4 regions of the Listeria tempestatis genome follow, and region 3 is predicted to be linked to each of the others. Evidence: riboswitches for the same ligand, from Rfam matches in the RefSeq annotation. Region 3 holds a riboswitch; each other region holds the start of a gene.
The links. Region 3 has a riboswitch for S-adenosylmethionine ahead of R8923_RS07745 (methionine ABC transporter ATP-binding protein). Riboswitches for the same ligand answer to the same signal wherever they lie in the genome.
Positions count from the first base shown of each region.

Region 1 (4,895 bases), on a different contig from region 3:
CATGCGGAAATAAAGAGTCAAAATGAATTTTATGATAACTTTATCTCTTATTTAGAAGCGATTCAACTGAAATACCAATAAAAATCCCCTATCAAAAATGTGATAGGGGATTTTTGGGTCTTTCAAGGAAGAATATATAAAATAGGTTTGGAACCTATGGCTTAGTTGATGTTTTTATTTTATCTTTTTAAAATGAAAAAATAATGAAAATAAAGGAAGAAATCATAAAAAAAATTACGGGTGAGTGGGGCTAAGCTAGGGAGGTTTAAGAAACTTTTATTTCGAATAAAAAACCACGCATTTTTCAAAATAGAAAAATGCGTGGTTATTTTCACTTAAAAATATAATTCTGGGCGGCGATCTTCGAAAATGGAAATCGATTGACGCGCCGCACTGATTTCAGCTAAATCAATGGTGCCATAAAAATTGTTTTCTGCGTCACCTGCCGCGAGAATAATTTCGCCATGTGGATTAATAATCATCGAATGACCGTTAAATTGATTGTTTGGGTCGCTCCCAACACGATTTACTGCCACGACAAACGCTTGGTTCTCAATTGCCCGGGCGATGAGCAGTTTTTCCCACTGGGAAATGCGCGCATCGGGCCACTGGGCAACCACAAAAATGACTTCTGCACCTCTTGACGTATGATGCCGCACCCATTCAGGAAAGCGAATATCATAACAGATGAAGCCAGCTGTTTTTATGCCACCTAACATGAACAAGTTGGCATCATTCCCGGGCTCCAAATAGAGATGTTCGTCCATTAACTTAAAAGGGTGGACTTTTTTATAAGAAGAAAGAAAGTCCCCATGGTTGTCAAACGCATACATAATATTGGTAAATTTCCCGTCTGTTTTTATGGCAACAGAGCCACCGATAATGGTAATATTTTGCTCTTTCGCAAGCTCTGATAAAAACTTTTTCGTCCTTTCGCCGTTACGGTCTGCGTACATTTCAAGTTCACTCAAACAATAGCCTGTATTCCACATTTCGGGTAAAACGGCAATCTCAGCACCGCTTCTTGCCGCCTCAGTTACCGCTTGCCGGACCCGTTTGAAATTCGCATCTGGATCCTTAAACGTTACGTCAATTTGGCAAAGCGCAAGCTTCCACATATTTTATTCCCCCAGTTTTCAGTCTTTCTTTAGTCGTCTTGCTAGGAAATTTCCAAGTGATTGCAAAGATTGTACGATGATAATCAAAATAATAATGGTCGCGTACATGATGGTTGGTTCGAAGCGCTGAAACCCGTATTGATAAGCAATAGTTCCAAGACCGCCCGCGCCAACTAAACCTGCCATCGCCGTGGCTCCAATTAGCCCAATTGTAGCGATTGTTAGACCGAGCACGATACCAGAACGCGCTTCCCGAAGCACCACATGTAAAATGATCTTTGTCGTAGAAATTCCCATCGCCTGATAGGCTTCAATAACGCCGCGGTCCACTTCTAGTAAGGCAGATTCCATTAGTCTCGCGATATACGGCGCTGTGAAAACAACAAGCGGCAAAATAACTCCCTTAACGCCAATTGTAGTGCCCACGACAAGTTTTGTAAATGGTAAAATTAAAAAAAGTAGAATAATAAATGGCAATGAGCGCAAAATATTAATAATCCAGTTTAAAATTGTGTAAGCTGTTTTATTTTCAGCTTGTCCATCTTTTCGTGTTAAAACGAGTAAAATACCAAGGGGTAGACCGACCAAAATAGAAATAACAAGTGTGATGCTTGTCATAGTAAGAGTTTCTAAAAATCCAGTCCAAAGCGTGTCGCCCCATTCATTAAAAAAATCAACCATTTTGTTGCACCTCCGAAACGACTACGCCTTGTTCACGTAAGTATTCAATTGCTTTGTTGTATTCAGTCGCATCACCTTTTAGATGAACTAAAAGTTTACCAAGCGTGTCATTTTTTAGGTGATCAATGCCGCCTGCCAAAATACTAGGTAGACAATCGAATTTCCGCGATACAAGCGCGAGAGCGGGCTCATCGGAACCTTCACCAATGAAATGGAGGGAAACCAGTTTGCCAGTTTGTTTATATTTTTCCAAAACATCAGCTGGAATTTCAAAACTCGCTTCCGAGCCAACAAAACGTTTGGTAGTGGCGTGTTTTGGCTTTGTGAACACATCTAAAACGGTACCTTCTTCTACAATTTGCCCGTTTTCCATTACGGCGACACGGTCGCATATGCGCTGGATAACATCTAGTTCATGTGTAATAAGGAAAATCGTAATACCTAGTTCGCGGTTAATTTTAAGAAGTAAATTTAAAATGGCTTCGGTTGTTTCTGGATCGAGCGCACTTGTTGCTTCATCGCTCAGTAAAATTTCAGGCTCATGGGCAAGAGCTCGTGCAATGGCGACACGCTGTTTTTGTCCGCCAGAAAGTTGGGCTGGGAAATTTTCTTTTTTATCCGTAAGCCCAACAATTTCCAAATATTTTTCAACACGCGCTGTAATTTCCTCGTTTTTTAAGCCTTCAAGTTTGAGCGGAAGCGCAATATTTTCATAAACAGTGGCCGTTTTAAGTAGATTGTATCCTTGGAAAATCATACCTATTTTACGTCTCGCTAAACGCAAGCTTTTAGTTGAAAGCTCTGCAAGATTGTCATTTGCGATATGAACCGTACCTTTTGTCGGCTGTTCTAAAAAATTAATACAACGGACAAGCGTACTTTTTCCGGCGCCGCTATAACCCACAACCCCGTAAATCTCACCTTTTTGGACGGAAAGCGAAACGTCCTTTACCGCCTGAACGATTCGCCCGTTAACATTAAAAGTCTTGCTAACATGTTCTAGTTTAATCATGATTACAACTCCCTAAAATGCAGGTACAACAGACCCTTTAAATTCTTTTTCAATGAAGCTTCTTAGTTCATCGGAATGGTAATATTTTTTTAGTGTGTCGACTACTTCATCGTCTTTGTTTTCAGTGCGTACAACGAACACATTTGGATACGGATTGTCTTTTGTTGGTTCATGGAAAATTGAATCGTCATTAATTGTAAGTCCAGCGCCCATTGCAAAATTGGTGTTAATGGCAGCGGCTTTTACTTCACCGAGTTGAGCTGGGATTTGTGAAGCTTCAAGTTCAATGATTTCTAAATCAAGCGGATTTTCCGCGATATCTTTTTTCGTTGCTTTTTCTTCCACGCCGTCTTTCAACTTAATGACACCAGCGTCTTCAAAAAGTTTTAAGCCGCGATACTCGTTCGAAGGATCATTTGGAACCGCAATTTTATCCCCCTTCTTAAGCTCTTTAATATCTTTAATGTCATCGGAGTAAATCCCCATTGGAAAAGCAACCGTCTTAAAGACTTGGTCGATTTTATAGCCCTTATCTTTTTTCTGTGCGTCTAAAAATGGAATGGTTTGGTAGTTATTCGCGTCTAAATCCCCATCATTTAGTGCAGTATTTGGCGTGTTGTAATCATCAAAGGTTTTAATGGTGATGTCAAGTCCGTCTTTTTTGGCTAATTTTTTCACTTCCTGCGCAATTTGTTGATGCGGGCCACCTGTTACGCCAATTGTAATTTTTTCCGTACTTAGCGCTTCGGATTTACCTCCGCCACAAGCAGAAAGTGCCAGTAATGCTACTCCAGTAAGTGCAATCAAAATACCTTTAGTTCTCTTTTTCATAAAAAATTCCTCCCCATATGTCTCTGAATTTAAATTTTTATAAACATTCTAGTTTGAGAGAAGGATACAACTGCCTTTAGAACATAAATAAAACCCCTCTACCATCAGAATAGAGAAGTTGAATGTCTTGCGTATTCGAACTCCTCTCATCTGCCAAAATGGCGATGCCATTTTGCTGGAATTAGCACCTTCACTTTAAAAAAGTTAGGTTGCCGGGCGTCATCGGGCCAGTCCCTCAGCCTCTCTCGATAAGAGAACTACATTATAAAAACTTGTTACGTAAAAATATACCGATTTTTATGACCGTTGTCAATGCTTTTTTAATGTTTTTTATTTCTAGACTAGACAAAATTGCAAGAAAACTTTAAGATATTTAACAATGAAACATAAAACGGGAGGCGTACGAAATGAGATTTTCTAAAAAGCTTGAAAACTTGCCAGAGCAGTTTTTTTCAAAGCTCGTACAAAATGTAAATCGCAAAATTGCAGAAGGGCATGATGTCATCAATTTGGGGCAAGGAAATCCTGATCAGCCTACGCCGCAAAATATCGTAGAAGCATTAAAAAATGCCGCAAGTGATGTGCAAAATCACAAGTATTCTTTGTTTCGCGGCAAGGCAGAACTGAAAAAGGCAGCTGCCGATTTTTATGAAAGAGAGTACGGAGTGTCTTTAGATCCTGAAAAAGAAGTGGCGATTTTATTTGGGACAAAAACAGGGCTTGTGGAGTTGCCAATGTGTCTTCTTGACCCAGGGGAGAAAATGCTTTTACCAGACCCAGGCTACCCAGATTACTTGTCCGGGGCGGTTTTAGCGGATGTCGTGTACAAGTTAATGCCTCTTTTGGAAGAAAATCAATTTCTACCAGATTATGCACAAATAGATGCGGAGACACGGTCTGATGCGAAGTTAATGTATTTAAATTATCCGAACAATCCAACGGGCGCTATCGCCACGGAAACGTTTTTCGAAGACACCGTTTCATTTGCTAAGGAAAACGAGATTGCAGTCGTGCACGATTTCGCTTACGGGGCTATCGGTTTTGGCGCTAAACCAATTAGTTTTCTCCAAACAAAAGGGGCAAAGGACGTCGGAATTGAGCTGTATACGCTATCCAAAACATACAATATGGCCGGCTGGCGAATTGGTTTTGCTGTCGGAAACGAAACAATGATTGAAGCCATCAATTTAATCCAAGATCATCTGTATGTGAGTCTTTTCCCTGCAATTCAGGACGCGGGGATTGAAGCGCTT
Region 1 covers NZ_CAUYTK010000011.1:47,980-52,874, reverse strand. Annotated here, with positions in the region: gene R8923_RS11960 (helix-turn-helix transcriptional regulator) at 1-81, shown strand, start outside; gene R8923_RS11955 (carbon-nitrogen family hydrolase) at 336-1,118, opposite strand; gene R8923_RS11950 (methionine ABC transporter permease) at 1,137-1,799, opposite strand; gene R8923_RS11945 (methionine ABC transporter ATP-binding protein) at 1,792-2,811, opposite strand; gene R8923_RS11940 (MetQ/NlpA family ABC transporter substrate-binding protein) at 2,824-3,642, opposite strand; SAM riboswitch class I at 3,786-3,897, opposite strand; gene R8923_RS11935 (aminotransferase class I/II-fold pyridoxal phosphate-dependent enzyme) at 4,050-4,895, shown strand, end outside.
Region 1: linked by a shared signal. The riboswitch ahead of R8923_RS11940 (MetQ/NlpA family ABC transporter substrate-binding protein) and the one ahead of R8923_RS07745 (methionine ABC transporter ATP-binding protein) in region 3 are both predicted to bind S-adenosylmethionine.

Region 2 (4,895 bases), 130 kb from region 3:
AGAATACACCTAGTAGTGTTGATAAAATACCTTCTGCAAGTACCCATCCTGAAACATGTTGCGCTTTGCGATTTGAAAAATAGGAAACAATATGAAAAATACCGGAAACTAGAAGAACAAACGCAATTGTAAAGCTAAATGTTAATAACGATACAAGCGGATGGAACATCAACCAAACTCCCAAGCCAATCATAGCAATTCCTGCAATTAATAATAAAATTCGTGTAAAAGTCTTCATTTTTTTCCTCCCTAAACATTTATGTAAACACTAAACTAGTTTACCACGTTTTCTATGAGTGTAAACCTATTTCCTTTTAATTTACATATTTGTCACAAAGAGGTACAAAAATACACGTTTAATGTGTAATTTATTTCGCGATTTTCATGATTTCGCTTCATTTTGACCCTTTTTAGTTTTTCGCCTTACTAGCTAAAAAATCAGCAACTTTATCCATAATTGCAATTTGGACAAGATGACCTTCACCTTCGCCAATTTCAAATTCAATATGAGCACCGTGCGGCTCGGAAACATTCTTCTCGACAAAGTTTTTTACGGTTTCAATTGGGATTTTCCAATCTTCCGTCCCGTGCCAAATATAAAGCGGGCGTCCCGCTAAGGCTTCTGGCTTTCTATCCAAATCATAGTTTTCTTGCCATGCAAGTAAATCGGCATAATCACTTGGAAGTTTAATCTGGCGCTCAAAAGCCCGGATGATGGTACGCTCGCGAAAATTAAGCGGACTTGGTTCGCCCATGATACACGCCGCTGCCTTGATTTCCGAATGATGCGTCAGAAGCGCACAAGTTGTAATGCCTCCCATAGAAACGCCTCCTACAAAAATGGTTGTCGCGAGATTTTGCCTGATGTAATGGTCGCGAATAAATTCATATTCCGAAAGACTCCCTTGGATGCTGTTCCAAAATGTCAAGGAAATGACCGAGGACACAGTTTGGTGGCGCTCACCGTGATTCGGCGCGTCCGGCAGACACACCCTAAACCCTCGACTTGCTAGCTTTCTCCCCTGAGTTAAAACGAGTTCTTTACTTGTCTGCCAGCCGTGATAATAAATGGCTAAAGGTAGAGGTTTGTCTACGCTCGTTTTGCTCACAACTTCCAAAACCGGAATATCATGAATTTTTCGTTTTACGATTTTAAATTTCATTTTAAGCACCCCCACCTCATTCTATCAGCCCAAAAAACAGAAAAACAACTTTTTCGCCTGCTTGACAAATTGTCTAAACGCGCTTATGATTAATTTTAATTTCATATATTTTCTTATCAAGAAAGGCGGAGGGACTGGCCCGATGAAGCCTTAGCAACCGGACGATTGATCACGGTGCTAATTCCAGCAGTTAATTCTGAAAGATAAGTCGGTAGTCGTTCTTACATATTTACTACCCCTTCTGGCTTATTTTTTGCTAGGAGGGGTTTTTTGCACTCTCCGCAGTTATCAACTTCATGAAAGGGTGCTTAAAAATGGAATTAAAACAACAACTATTATTTCAAAAAAATGCTCTCGTTTTAGAAAACGGGGCTGTACTTCAGCCAATTGAAATTGGTTATGAAACTTACGGGACGCTAAACGAAGAAAAAACAAATGTGATTTTGCTTGAACATGCACTCACTGGAACTGCCCATGCCGCAAAACATCACGCGGCTGATGCACCAGGCTGGTGGGACGATTATATTGGCCCTGAAAAAGCACTAGATACAAATCGCTATTTTATTATTTGCACAAATGTATTTGGTGGCTGTAGCGGCTCAACCGGTCCGTCCTCCATTAATCCAGACACAGGTGAGCCGTATCGCCTTTCATTTCCTCGCTTTAGTGTAAGAGATATCGTTCGCGTTCAATACGAACTCATCCAAGAACTTGGCATTTCAAAACTAAAAGCCGTGATCGGCGGATCGATGGGCGGTATGCAGGCGACCGAATGGGCTGTGAGCTATTCAGATACCGTTTGTTCCGTCATCAATATCGCTTCTCCACTTGCCGCTAGCCCTGATGCCATCGGATTCAACCTCATCCAGCGAATGGCCATTTTAAACGATTCTGAATTTAATGATGGCAACTATACCACACAACCAGAAGGCGGCCTCGCAACCGCTCGCATGGTTGGTATGATGACATATCGTACGAGCGAACTTTTCTCCAAACGTTTCGAACGCTTTACAGTGGACGAAAGCTCGCCAGGCGCTTTCTCTAAAGAACATTTCCAAATCGAATCTTACTTACACTATCAAGGCGACAGTTTTGTCGAACGCTTTGATGCTAACAGCTACCTTTATTTAACAAAAGCGATTGACCTGTTTGACGTCATCCACAGCCAAGACGGCGCAGCGCCATCTTATACGCAAATTAAAGTCCCTTACCTTTTAATTGGGATTACAAGCGACCAACTTTTCCGCATTCGCGACCTAAGACGCGATTTTGAACTCCTAAAAAAAGCGGGCGTTCCTGTTTCGTACCACGAAATTGATTCCGACTACGGACACGATGCGTTTTTAGTCCAATCCGAAGTTCCTAAATTCGCCCCCATACTATCCGAATTTTTACTTCAAAAAAAAGAAGAGAAGGCATTTTAGCCCTCTCTTTTTTGATATTCCATCTTGATTTGACCACCCAATTTGTGAAAATCACTACCCGTCACAGACCCTTTTAGGACAAGCAAACTATCCTCCGTCAAAATGCCACGCAAGAAATTCCTTAAGTCCGTCAAATTGCTAAACCACCGAATACGTTCATTTTCGTTCTGTTTAAATAAACCTTCAAACAAATCACCATAACCAAAAATATAATCGGCACCACTGTCTAGCACATCTTTCATTATTTTCACATGCACTTCAGGGCCCTTCTCTCCTAAATCTGCAATTTGTCCAACAATTAAAAATGATTTCCCTTGGTAAAATTGTTTATGCGACTTAAAATAATCAATCGCATTTAACATCGAAGGCACCGCCGCATTGTGTGAGTCATCAACCATGTAGGCGAAAGCGCCGTCTGGTAACGCAAGTGGGATCATTTCCATCGTTTTTGGTAGCGGCTTAAATGTTTCCATTTTGGCAAGCGAAGCGTTTGTTTCACCAGTAATTTGCCAGTAGGCAAGTAGCGCCGCTAAGCTGTTTTCCATAAGTCCCGCTGAACCAGTCGGCAAGCGATATGTAAGCTTTTCGTCAAAAAACATCACTTCTAGTTCATCATAAAACTTTTCATGTTTCACGCTTAGTAATCTCACGTCCGCCGCATTGTTTTTCGCCGAGTATGTCAACAAATGATTGGTGTATTTTTTGGCTTTATTTAAAAGAATTTCACGTTCTTCTTTCCCTATATCTGCATTCAAAATGACGACTGTATCTTCATTAGCCCCTTCTAAAACTTTCGCTTTATAAAGTGCAATGGTTTTTGTATCTTTCATTGAACTTAAGTGCGCCTCACCAATTGAAGTAATGATAACGATGTTTGGCTTGATTAGTTTCGACATGGAACCCGTGTCAAAACTATTTAGCGCATTTAATGAGACTTCAAGATTTAAAATATCCGGGTTTTGAATGAGCTGCGCCATATAGAGCGGAATGGCGAAGCGGGTATTGTGGTTCCCGCGATTTTCAAGCACATTTTGATTGCTAAAAACATGAGTGAGAAGCATTCTTGTCGATGTTTTCCCGACAGAACCAGTGATGGCGATGGTCGGATTTTGAAAGACGGTACGTACTAATTTAGAAAATTCAATCATGAACGTCCAACTATTTTCAACAATGAATTGTGGTGTAGTCTGACGCGCACTTTCAATTGGGGTTTCTGTAACAATTAAACCTAATAAGTGTTCCCTGCCTTTTATTTGCGCATTACCATCTGTCCATTTAACAGGTTTCCGGTTCACATAGTCTCTGCGTTCGTTTGAAATAGCGATAAACATGGTTTTCGCTAACAACTCAGGGTTTGTACTCAAACTCACATGTTGATATTCAACTCGCGTCAAATGATTGGGGCGCAAATTGTTATTTAAGAATTGTCCAGGAAGATACTCATCTAAATGTTTCATGATTTCTTGAATTTCTACTGTTTTTTCCATAAAAAACTCCTTTTCCCCTTAAAAGGTTTATATATTTTTATTGTTATGGTCTCTCTCCCATGGATATTCCCCGTTTTCATCTTTTTCAAAATTCTTCAAATCCTCTTCTTCTAGTTGTTCCTCCACTTTACGTCCTTTGAAAAAGAGCGGGATACATGCTGGTAACACGATGCAGATAAATACAATGACACGCGCAAAACTCACATATTTCTCCATCACGACACACTTCTTTCGTACAATAATCTGAAAAATACAACCAAAATATACCACACTCTAAATGAAAAAGCGAGTATTATGAATGCGCATAAATTAACATAAAATTTTTAAATCCCCGCTTCCTTGGAAGCGGGGATTTAATCACTATAATTCTTCCTTTAATAAAGCATAAATATTAAAATCTCTTCGTTCATCATAAACTTTTTTACTCTGTCTAAATGTACCCTCTTTTTTAAAGCCACTTTTAATAGCTACGCGGTTACTTGGTTTATTCTCTACATCTGCCACAATTGTAAGTCTGTTTAACCCCATTTCGTCAAAAGCGATTTTACAAAGGGTTTTAACGGCTTCTGTCGCGATATTTTTGCCGCAGTGGCTAGAAGCAACCCAATAACCGATTTCTGCGGTCTGGTTATTCAAATCAATAAAATGAAAATCGATGGAACCTACAATTTCTTCTTGATAAGCAATGAAAAATAAGCGATCTGTACCATTCATCTCCCCGCCTAACTTCATTTTAATATAGGCTTCCTCATCTTCGACACTAGTTGTAGTATCAACAAAATCAAGATATGTGCGCAAGTGCTTGCGGTCGTTATCTAATG
Region 2 covers NZ_CAUYTK010000004.1:88,007-92,901, forward strand. Annotated here, with positions in the region: gene R8923_RS07060 (HdeD family acid-resistance protein) at 1-238, opposite strand, end outside; gene R8923_RS07065 (alpha/beta fold hydrolase) at 411-1,163, opposite strand; SAM riboswitch class I at 1,274-1,373, shown strand; gene metX (homoserine O-acetyltransferase MetX) at 1,478-2,587, shown strand; gene R8923_RS07075 (Mur ligase family protein) at 2,584-4,074, opposite strand; gene R8923_RS07080 (hypothetical protein) at 4,102-4,290, opposite strand; gene R8923_RS07085 (GNAT family N-acetyltransferase) at 4,435-4,895, opposite strand, start outside.
Region 2: linked by a shared signal. The riboswitch ahead of metX (homoserine O-acetyltransferase MetX) and the one ahead of R8923_RS07745 (methionine ABC transporter ATP-binding protein) in region 3 are both predicted to bind S-adenosylmethionine.

Region 3 (4,895 bases):
TTAAAGTTAGCAAACCTTCATCAACGAAAATACCAATAACACGTGGCCAGTCAGATTGACTATTTGAAAGTAAAATTTGCGCACCATCTTTTAAATCTTTTAAGTCTTTCACTTTTTTGGAATAAATTCCCATTGGTTCAATGTGAATTGCACCTACATCAGCAAATTTATAGCCTTTTTCTTTTTCTTCAAGTTCTAAATACGGCTTATGTTGGAAATAATTGGCATCTAATTCGCCTTCATCTAGTGCTTTATTTGGCATTACATAGTCGGTATACTTGACGATTTTAAGGTTAATACCTTCTTTCTTCAAAATCGGTTTTGCCTGTTCTAAAATTTGCGCGTGAGGCGTGTTGGAAGCACCAACAATTAACTCCTTGTCGCTAGAACTGGATGACTTTTTGTCCGAAGAACCACTGCCGCACGCGGCTAAAACTAATACTAAGCTAAAAACTAAAATTGCACCAAAAATTTTTTTCATGTTAAACTCTCCTTTTTTTATCTTTTATCGACTGCCTTTGTGAGTAAATCGCCGATGATTTGGAAGATGAAGACAATAATTAAAATTATGATTGTCGCAACGATTGTGACATCAGGTTGATTTCGCTGGAAACCTTCTAAGTAGGCGGCGTTTCCAAGTCCGCCTGCTCCGATTACACCTGCCATCGCCGTAAAACCAACAAGCGAAATTGCTGTGACGGTAATACCTGAAACGATAGCTGGCAAAGCTTCCGGAATTAAAACTTTACCGATGATGGTAAAAAGATTTGCGCCCATCGCTTTAGCTGCCTCAATGACGCCTTTATCAACTTCTCTAAAAGCAATTTCTACCATGCGGGCATAAAATGGCGCTGCGGAAATAATTAAAGCGGGTAGTGCGGCTTTTGGTCCAATAATCGTTCCAACGAGCGTTTTGGTCATGGGTAGAAGTAAAACGATTAAAATAATAAAAGGAATCGAGCGAAATACATTTACAAGTATCGCAGTAATCCAATATAAAATTTTAGCTGGCACTCCCTCATTTCTGTTTGTTAAAAAGAGTAGTAAGCCGAGTAAAATGCCAAGTATGAAAACAGCGACTAAAGAATAAATGGTCATGTAGAGCGTTTCTTGCGTGTAGCCCCACATAAGTTGCCAGTCAACATCTGGGAAGAGTTCCTTCATCCTTCAATCACCTCTGTTTCAATCTTCAAATCACGTAAATGTTGAATGGTATTTTCAATTTCAATATCGCTACCTTCAATTTGCACATAAAGCGTCCCGTAAGCACCATTTTGTGTTTGTGTTAAACTGCCGTGAAGCACGTTTAGTGATACATCATGTTGTTTCGCTACTTCCGAAATGACTGGTCTTGTCGCATTTTCACTCATGAAAAGAAGTTTAACGAGTTTGCCCTCCGAGTAATTTTCAAGCAGGAGGCGAATTAATTCTTCCGTTTCATCTGATTCTGTGACTTGTTCAATAAATCGTTTCGTGACAGCTTGTTTCGGATGTTTGAAAACTTCTAACACGTCCCCTAGCTCAACGACCTTCCCAGCTTCCATAACGGCAACGCGGTTACAAATTTTACGGATAACATGCATTTCATGCGTAATGACGATAATCGTCAAATTTAAACGCTTGTTAATATCTAATAGCAGTTCTAAAACTTCATCCGTTGTTTGCGGATCGAGCGCACTTGTAGCTTCATCGCAAAGTAGAACGGTTGGATCATTTGCGAGCGCCCGTGCAATACCAACACGCTGTTTTTGACCGCCACTAAGTTCCGAGGGGTATGCTTTTTCTTTCCCTTCAAGTCCGACTAAGCGGATGAGTTCGTTTACACGTTCTTTGCGTTTTTGTCCGCGTACACCTGCAATTTCTAGTGGGAACGCGATATTATCAAAAACCGTTCGCGACCACAACAAATTAAAATGTTGAAAAATCATCCCAATTTTTTGCCGAGCCTTCCGAAGTTCTCGCCCGCGAATTTGACTTACTACCTTACCGTTTACATCAACTTGTCCCGCTGTCGGAAGTTCCAAACCGTTGAACAGCCTGATTAGACTACTTTTCCCTGCGCCAGAATAACCAATGACACCGAAAATTTCACCTTCTGCGATTTCCAAACTAACATCATCAACGGCTCGTACCTTATTCCTTCTTGTCGTGTAGTCTTTTACTACATTTTGGAGTGTTATCATTCGCTTCACCTTTTTCTCTCAATATAAAAAGCCTTTCTGCATGAGCAGAAAGGCACGAATTTAACGTTGTACGACTTTCTTCTCATCTTTCAGAACCAATTTTGTCCTGTATGAATTAGCACCTTAAGTGTGTACTTAGGTTGCTGGGCTTCGTCGGGCATATCCCTCCGCCACTCTTGATAAGAATTAAATTTTTAGTGGCGCGTATGAAACGCGTCCTGTTTTTTCATATTACATTTAGAATGCTCTTTTGTCAACAGTAAATTTTGGATTTATGGATGATAGTACGGAGTTCGTTTGGTATGTAAAATAAAAGACAGCGATGACAGTTAAAATTGCAATCGACATAATAAAAAAGCTTTTCTTTGTCATTTCTTCCCCTCCTAGCTTAAATTTTACTTCGCCAAGCTAAAAACACGAGAAAGAAAAAAGAAAGAAAAGCTAAAGATTAGATGAGTGGCAGTTTCACAGTAAATGTTGTTTTATGATGCTTACTTGTTGCCATCACAAGACCGCCGTGGCGCTCCACAATTGATTTTGCAATCGCAAGACCTAGACCCGTTCCTGTCGTTGTACGATTTTTATCTACTTTGTAAAAACGATCGAATAAGTGCGGCAAATCAAGCGCAGGAATTTCCTCACCATAATTAATAACATCAATTACCGCAAAGTCTTCTTCTTTTCGGGCAATTAAATCGATATGTTGATTTCCCTCGCCATATCTCAGTGCATTTGAAAATAGGTTTTCAAAAAGACGCATAATTTGATTGCCATCACCACTTACTACCAAATTGTCCGCCTCATAAGTTTCAATGATTTCCATGCCCTTATCACGTGCAAGTCCATCAAATTCTGCGACAAGTTGGCGGAGCAGCTCGACCATATCTAACCGATCATTTTCCAGCGTATATTCTGCACTTTCTAATCTTGTATAAGAAAATAAATCATCAATGAGCTTATGCAAATGCTTTGCCTTGTCATAAACAAGCTCGGTGTAATATTTGAGTTCGACTTCATCTCGGTAACGATCATCATGAATGTAACTCAAATAGCCTAAAATGGAAGTGAGCGGCGTTCTTAAATCATGTGATACATTTGTGATTAAATCATTTTTCGCCTGTTGCGCTTCTTGTTCCTGCTTCATTAAATTTTCTTGGCGTGAACGCATCTTCTCAATATTCATTTCTAGTTCGCGAATTTCTGGAACAAGACTCATCGTGTCGACTGGGCGGTCAAGACCTAGCGCGTAGTTAATCGTGCGCAGTTGCTTTTTTAGTTTCCTCTGGCGCATCAGTCGGTAAAAAATATAGAAAATAAGTAGCGCAATGAGGAGTGTAATAATATATTTTGCAAGAAGTACCACTGGCGACTCTACTACGTTGTTATATTTTCCACGTCCAAACAAATCCATAAATGAATCGCTTAAACCACGAAGTACTACGGATTCATCACGAATCGACTGCACCCATAGAAAAATGGTCTGGAGTGCAATACCTGCGAGTAACCACGAAATTATCGCAAAAAAAGCAACTTGCCAAGGACTCATCACATGCGCGAGTCGCTCAATCATTCGTTTAAATTTCAATTTTATACCCTACTCCCCAAATTGTTTTAATCACATTCTCACCATCTAGCGCTTCCCGTAATTTATCACGTAAATTACTAATATGCACCATCACTGTTTTACTCGCGCCAAATGCCTGCTCCTGCCAAATTTTTTCAAAAATATATTCTGAACTAAAAACTCGGCCTGGTTCACTCGCAAGTAGATGTAAAATATCAAACTCGGACGTTGTTAAATGAAGCTCTTTCTGGTTAACCGTCACAATGTGTTGATCCCGGTTAATTTCAATCGGACCAATAATTAAATCATTCGTCTCACTAGCCACAACCGACTGCATATTTTGAATGCGTCTTAAAATGGCCTTAACACGAACAGAAAGCTCTAGCGGATTAAAAGGTTTAATCATATAATCGTCCGCCCCAGTTAATAGCCCCATAATTTTATCGTTATCTTCCGCTTTTGCGCTCAACATTAAAATGGGGGTTAAAATCCCTTCACTGCGCATCATGCGACAAACTTCTAAGCCGTCCATTTCTGGCATCATAATATCTAAAATAATTAGTGAAAAATCAATTTTATTTACGAGCTTCCATACTTCAGCCCCGTCATAAGCTTGATGGATGTCATACCCTTCATTTTGAAGGTAAAGCTTGACCAAATCGACAATTTCCTTATCATCATCTGCTATTAAAATGGATGTCATTGTTCCTTACCTCTTCTCATTTTTATTACCCTCATTGTACCATCACAACGAAAAAAAAAGAAATCCGTTTAGATTTCTTTAATAAATATTAAACATTTTGTGAATAGACGCGTTCCTCCTCAGGCTCTAAATGAATCAACACCTGCGCCTTCGAATAGAACTCACCAATCTCCCGCTCAATCGTATCACAAAGTGAATGCGCCTCTGTAACCGTCATCTCACTCGACACAACAAGATGAAAATCAATATATTCCTCCGTCCCCGCTCTTCGCGAACGAAAATCATGAAACTCAATAAAATCTTCTTTATGGGCTAAAATAATTCGTTTGATTTCCTCTTCCTCTTTTTTATTCAAACGTTGATCCATAAGTGGCGGAAATGATTCTTTCAAAAGTTTCCAAGCCTCAAACATAATGTAAATTGCCGTTAAAATTGCAATCACCGG
Region 3 covers NZ_CAUYTK010000004.1:221,467-226,361, forward strand. Annotated here, with positions in the region: gene R8923_RS07735 (MetQ/NlpA family ABC transporter substrate-binding protein) at 1-481, opposite strand, end outside; gene R8923_RS07740 (methionine ABC transporter permease) at 499-1,164, opposite strand; gene R8923_RS07745 (methionine ABC transporter ATP-binding protein) at 1,161-2,183, opposite strand; SAM riboswitch class I at 2,263-2,369, opposite strand; gene R8923_RS07750 (hypothetical protein) at 2,421-2,555, opposite strand; gene R8923_RS07755 (sensor histidine kinase) at 2,632-3,774, opposite strand; gene R8923_RS07760 (response regulator transcription factor) at 3,758-4,450, opposite strand; gene R8923_RS07765 (cation diffusion facilitator family transporter) at 4,539-4,895, opposite strand, start outside.

Region 4 (4,895 bases), on a different contig from region 3:
CATGTGTTTGCGTAGCAGGATACGTAATCAAACTTTCAACGCCACCTAAGCTTTCTGCAAAAGTAAAAAGAGCAACATTTCTTAAAAGCGGTGAAATCAGCGCAGAATTTTCAATATAAAAGCTAATCATGCCACCGCGACCCGGATATTTCACTTCTTTGACTAAAGCATGGTTTTTTAGAAACTGAACGACGCGCTTAGCATTTCTTTCATGCTCCCTAATTCGTAGCGGTAGCGTTTTAAGCCCGCGAATCAAAAGCCATGAATCAAAGGGGGACAACACTTCCCCCGTTTCATTTAATGCTGTCGCGTAAAACTGACCAAGCTCGTCATCTCTCACAATGACAGCCCCCGCAAGAACATCATTATGCCCGCCTAAATATTTTGTAGCGCTATGAATCACAACATCTGCTCCGAGATTTAACGGCTGTTGCAAAATGGGTGTATAAAAGGTGTTATCCACAATAAGTAAAAGCTGATGCGCACTCGCAAATTGGGCCACCTTTTCAATATCCACTTCCTGCATAAGCGGATTCGTCGGTGTTTCAATAAAAACCGCTTTCGTGTTTGGCTGTAAAAGCCCGTCAAGTTCTGCTAAACGCTCTCCGCCCCAGTACGAAAAGGCAATATCATACCGCTTTTCAAGCGTTTTAAAATACCGAAATGTCCCGCCGTATAAATCTTGTAAACTAATGATATGATCTCCTGTTTTAAATCGCTTAAAAACAAGTTGAATAGCGCTCATACCAGAACTTGTGGCAAAACCATATTTCCCGTCCTCAAGTTCTGCTAGTGCCTCCTGTAAACAATCGCGCGTTGGATTCGCCGTCCGCGTGTAATCATATCCAGTTCCCACCCCAATATCCATATGACGGTAAGCCGTTGAGAAATAGAGCGGCGGACTTACTGCACCCGTTTTCTCACATTTTTTATTGCCAATTTGTGCTGAAATCGTCTGCTTACTTAATTTTCCCATCGTGCTTCCCCCACTTTCTATTTTTCTAAAATTGTATAGGCCTCACGAATTTCCTTTGTTGCGGAAACCATATCACGAAGTGCGGCCACCGTTTCTTCTTCCTTCCGCGTTTTAAGCCCGCAGTCTGGATTAATCCAAAAGTTTTGAACTGGAATCACGCGTAGTGCGCGTTCAATATTTGCTTTAATTTCTGACGTACTTGGGACACGAGGACTATGAATATCATAGACACCAAGCCCAATTTCTTTATCGTAATGATACGCTTCAAACGTGGAAATAATTTCCCCGTGACTACGTGAAGTCTCAATCGAGATAACATCAGCGTCTAGCGCACTAATCGCATCAATAATATCATCAAAATCCGAGTAGCACATATGCGTATGAATTTGCGTTTCGTCCGCAACACCTGAAGTCGTAAGTTTAAACGCATAAACCGCATCGTTCAAATATTTCTCCCATCTCGAACGCTTCAGCGGCAACCCTTCGCGAAGCGCCGGCTCATCAACCTGAATCACGCGAATCCCGTTTTCCTCTAATGCAAGAACTTCCTTCCTAAGAGCAAGCCCTACTTGGTTAAAGACATCGCTTTTTGGAATATCGTTTCGCACAAAGCTCCAATTAATGATAGTTACAGGCGCTGTCAGCATTCCTTTCACAGGGCGATTTGTGAGTGACTGGGCAAATTTGCTCTCCTTCACCGTAATTGTTTCCGTAAATGCAACATCTCCGTAAATAAGTGGTGGACGCACCGCACGCGAGCCGTATGACTGTACCCAGCCAAATTTTGTCGCCTGAAAACCTGCTAATTTTTGCCCAAAATATTCGACCATATCCGTCCGTTCAAATTCGCCGTGGACAAGGACGTCTAAGTCAAGCTCTTCTTGAATGCGAATCCAACGTTCTGTTTCCTGTTCAATATAAATTTCATAGTCCGCTTTTGTAATATCTCCCTTTAGAAATGCCGCACGTTTTTTTCGAACTTCAGGCGACTGCGGGAAACTTCCAATTGTTGTCGTTGGTAAAAGCGGCAACTTGAGCCATTCGTGTTGGGCTTTAATACGCGTTTCAAATGGACTTTTTCGTTCGGCAGAAATGGTACTGAGCTCTGCCAGCTCCGTTTGAACTTCCTTGTTATTTCGGTACTCTGAGCGGTTCAACTCCAAAACAGCTTGTTCCGCTTTTTCAAGCTCAAAAGTCACCGCCTCCGCTCCGTCTGAAACAGCTTTTGCGAGAAGTACAACTTCCTCTAATTTTTCATCCGCAAATGAAAGTCCGCCGTATAGCACTTTATCCAAATTCGGTTCACTTTTTTTCGTTACTGGAACATGTAGCAATGAACTGGATGGCTGCACAATCAATTTGTCTTTTTGCACAAGCCGCGTTAAAATTTCAAGCTCTGCGCGTTTCTCCCGAACTTCTGCCCGCCAAACGTTACGCCCATCAATGACTCCTGCCGCCAAATATTTATTATCTGGAAAACCAAATTTTTGAATTTTTTCAAGCGTTTCCCCGTGATCATGCACGAAATCAAGCCCAATCGCATCAACCGGCAACTTCACAATCGTCTCATATTCATCCACACTCTCAAAATAGGTTTGCAAAATCAATTTTGCATGTGGCGCCGCCGCCCGTAATTCCGCATACACCTCATCAAAAAGCGCCACTTCTTCTTTTTCTAAACTCGTTGCAAGAATAGGTTCATCAAGTTGAATCCATTTCGCGCCCGCCGCATCCAGTTCTTCAATAATCGTTTTATAAAGCGGCAAAAACTTCTGAATTAAGCTCTTGAAATCATTTTTATCAGCACCTTTTCCAAGCGACAAATAAGTAATCGGCCCTATGATGACCGGCTTTCCATCAATCCCGAGCTCTTCTTTCGCTTCTAAATATGCTTTTAGCGCTTTATTTTCTAAGAGTTTTGGCTCCACATCTTGAAGTTCTGGAACAATGTAGTGGTAATTTGTGTTAAACCATTTCGTCATCTCTGAAGCTACTGCTGTCTTGTTTCCACGTGCAATATCAAAATATGTACGCAGTGATACCTCATTCGTAAAGTTCCCAAACCGCTTGGGAATTACGCCAAACGCCACGCTTAAATCAAGTACATGGTCATACAACGTAAAATCGTTAACTGGTATAATGTCAATCCCTTTTTCCTTCTGTTTGTTTAAAGCAGCAAATCGAATTGCTTTTGTTTCAGAAAGAAGAGTATCTTCTGAAATTTTGTTATTCCAAAAATTTTCCAACGATTTCTTCCATTCGCGTTTCTCACCAAGACGTGGATACCCTAAATTTGAACTAAGTACTTTTACCATTTACCTCATCCTCTCTTTATTTATGACGCGAAAAAGCCTCCCTAGATAGAGAGGCTAAAATAATTCGAAAATAAACGAAAAATTAGTTCTCTCTTATCTTTCAAAGCATCACGCTTTGCAGGATTTAGCACCTTTTCAAAAAATTGAAAGGTTGCCGGGTTTCATCGGGCCAGTCCCTCTACCACTCGTTATAAGAGTTTCCTATTTAATTTACATAACAAATGTATTGAAATCATAATACCAAAAACGAATCTATACTGTCAATCTTTTTTTTGAAAATAATAAAATTCCCCCTAAAATAAGAAGTCCTGCTACCGTAAAATAAAAGCTCTGCGGACCAACCAAGCTAATGAGAGCTCCCGTTACAGTTGGTCCCAAAATACTCCCCGCACTAAAGCACATCCCAACCAAAATATTCCCCGCAGGAAGAAGATCAAGCGGCGTCAAATCCGTCATAAACGAAAGACCTAGGGAATAAAGCGAACCAACAAGTATCCCAAGCACAAAGAAAATCACAATAAAAAGCAAATCATTAGAAACAAATGCTGCTAAAAAGAAAACGAGACCACCTAAAAACGTCAAAATCGGCAACACGCGCCCGCGCCCCAACCGGTCACTAAGAATCCCAATTGGAACCTGAAATAAAATCGTCCCCACCGAGAAAGCAGAAATAATAAACGTAATCATATACGTTTCGATTCCAAATCTAAGCCCAACAATTGGAAAAGTCGCATTTAAGGCAGTTTCCAAAACACCACATAAAAATGGTGGAATCATTGACACCCATGCAATTTTCATAACATCCGAAAAACGTTTCACACTATCAAAAAAAGAAAGTTTACGAATTTCTGTTTCTTCTGAAATAAACTCATTTTTCAGCGTAAAAATTAGTCCCCATGCGACGAGAACTAGCACGCCAGAAATATAGAAAGGTAAGTTAGGACTCACATCCATTAAATTTACAAGCTGCGGACCAACTGCAAATCCAAGTGAAAAAAACAAGCCATAAATTGCCATATTCCTTCCACGTTTACTTTCCTCTGTTGTAGCTCCAATCCAAGTTTGCGATGAAAAATGCAACATATGATCCCCCACGCCAATAATAAGACGCAATAAAAACCAAAAATACAAATTAAACCACATTGGAAACAAAAATAGCGCCACCAGAACTAATCCCCCACCAACTATAATAATTGGCTTAAAGCCAAATTTATGTAGCGGTGCTTCAATAAACGGTGACACCAATAAAACGCCAATATAAATTCCCGTCGCATGAAGTCCATTCACTCCCGAACTAATCCCCATACCTTCAAAAATAATCGCAATTAGCGGCAACAAAAGCCCTTGTGACAGCCCCGAAATAGCCACAATCACCGTCAAAACCCAAAACTTCCGCCCATTTCGCATCCAAGCCGCCCCCAAAAATTTTTAAAATAAAATAAGAACAATGCCTCCGCATTGTTCTTACCCCATAATGATGACCCGTACGGGATTCGAACCCGTGTTACCGCCGTGAAAGGGCGGTGTCTTAACCGCTTGACCAACGGGCCTTACTGGCGGAGAAGGAGGGATTTGAACCCTCGCGCCGCGCAAACGACCTACAC
Region 4 covers NZ_CAUYTK010000001.1:1,946-6,840, reverse strand. Annotated here, with positions in the region: gene R8923_RS00120 (PLP-dependent transferase) at 1-976, opposite strand, end outside; gene metE (5-methyltetrahydropteroyltriglutamate--homocysteine S-methyltransferase) at 994-3,291, opposite strand; SAM riboswitch class I at 3,382-3,488, opposite strand; gene R8923_RS00110 (MFS transporter) at 3,544-4,698, opposite strand; tRNA gene R8923_RS00105 (tRNA-Glu) at 4,770-4,841, opposite strand; tRNA gene R8923_RS00100 (tRNA-Ser) at 4,846-4,895, opposite strand, start outside.
Region 4: linked by a shared signal. The riboswitch ahead of metE (5-methyltetrahydropteroyltriglutamate--homocysteine S-methyltransferase) and the one ahead of R8923_RS07745 (methionine ABC transporter ATP-binding protein) in region 3 are both predicted to bind S-adenosylmethionine.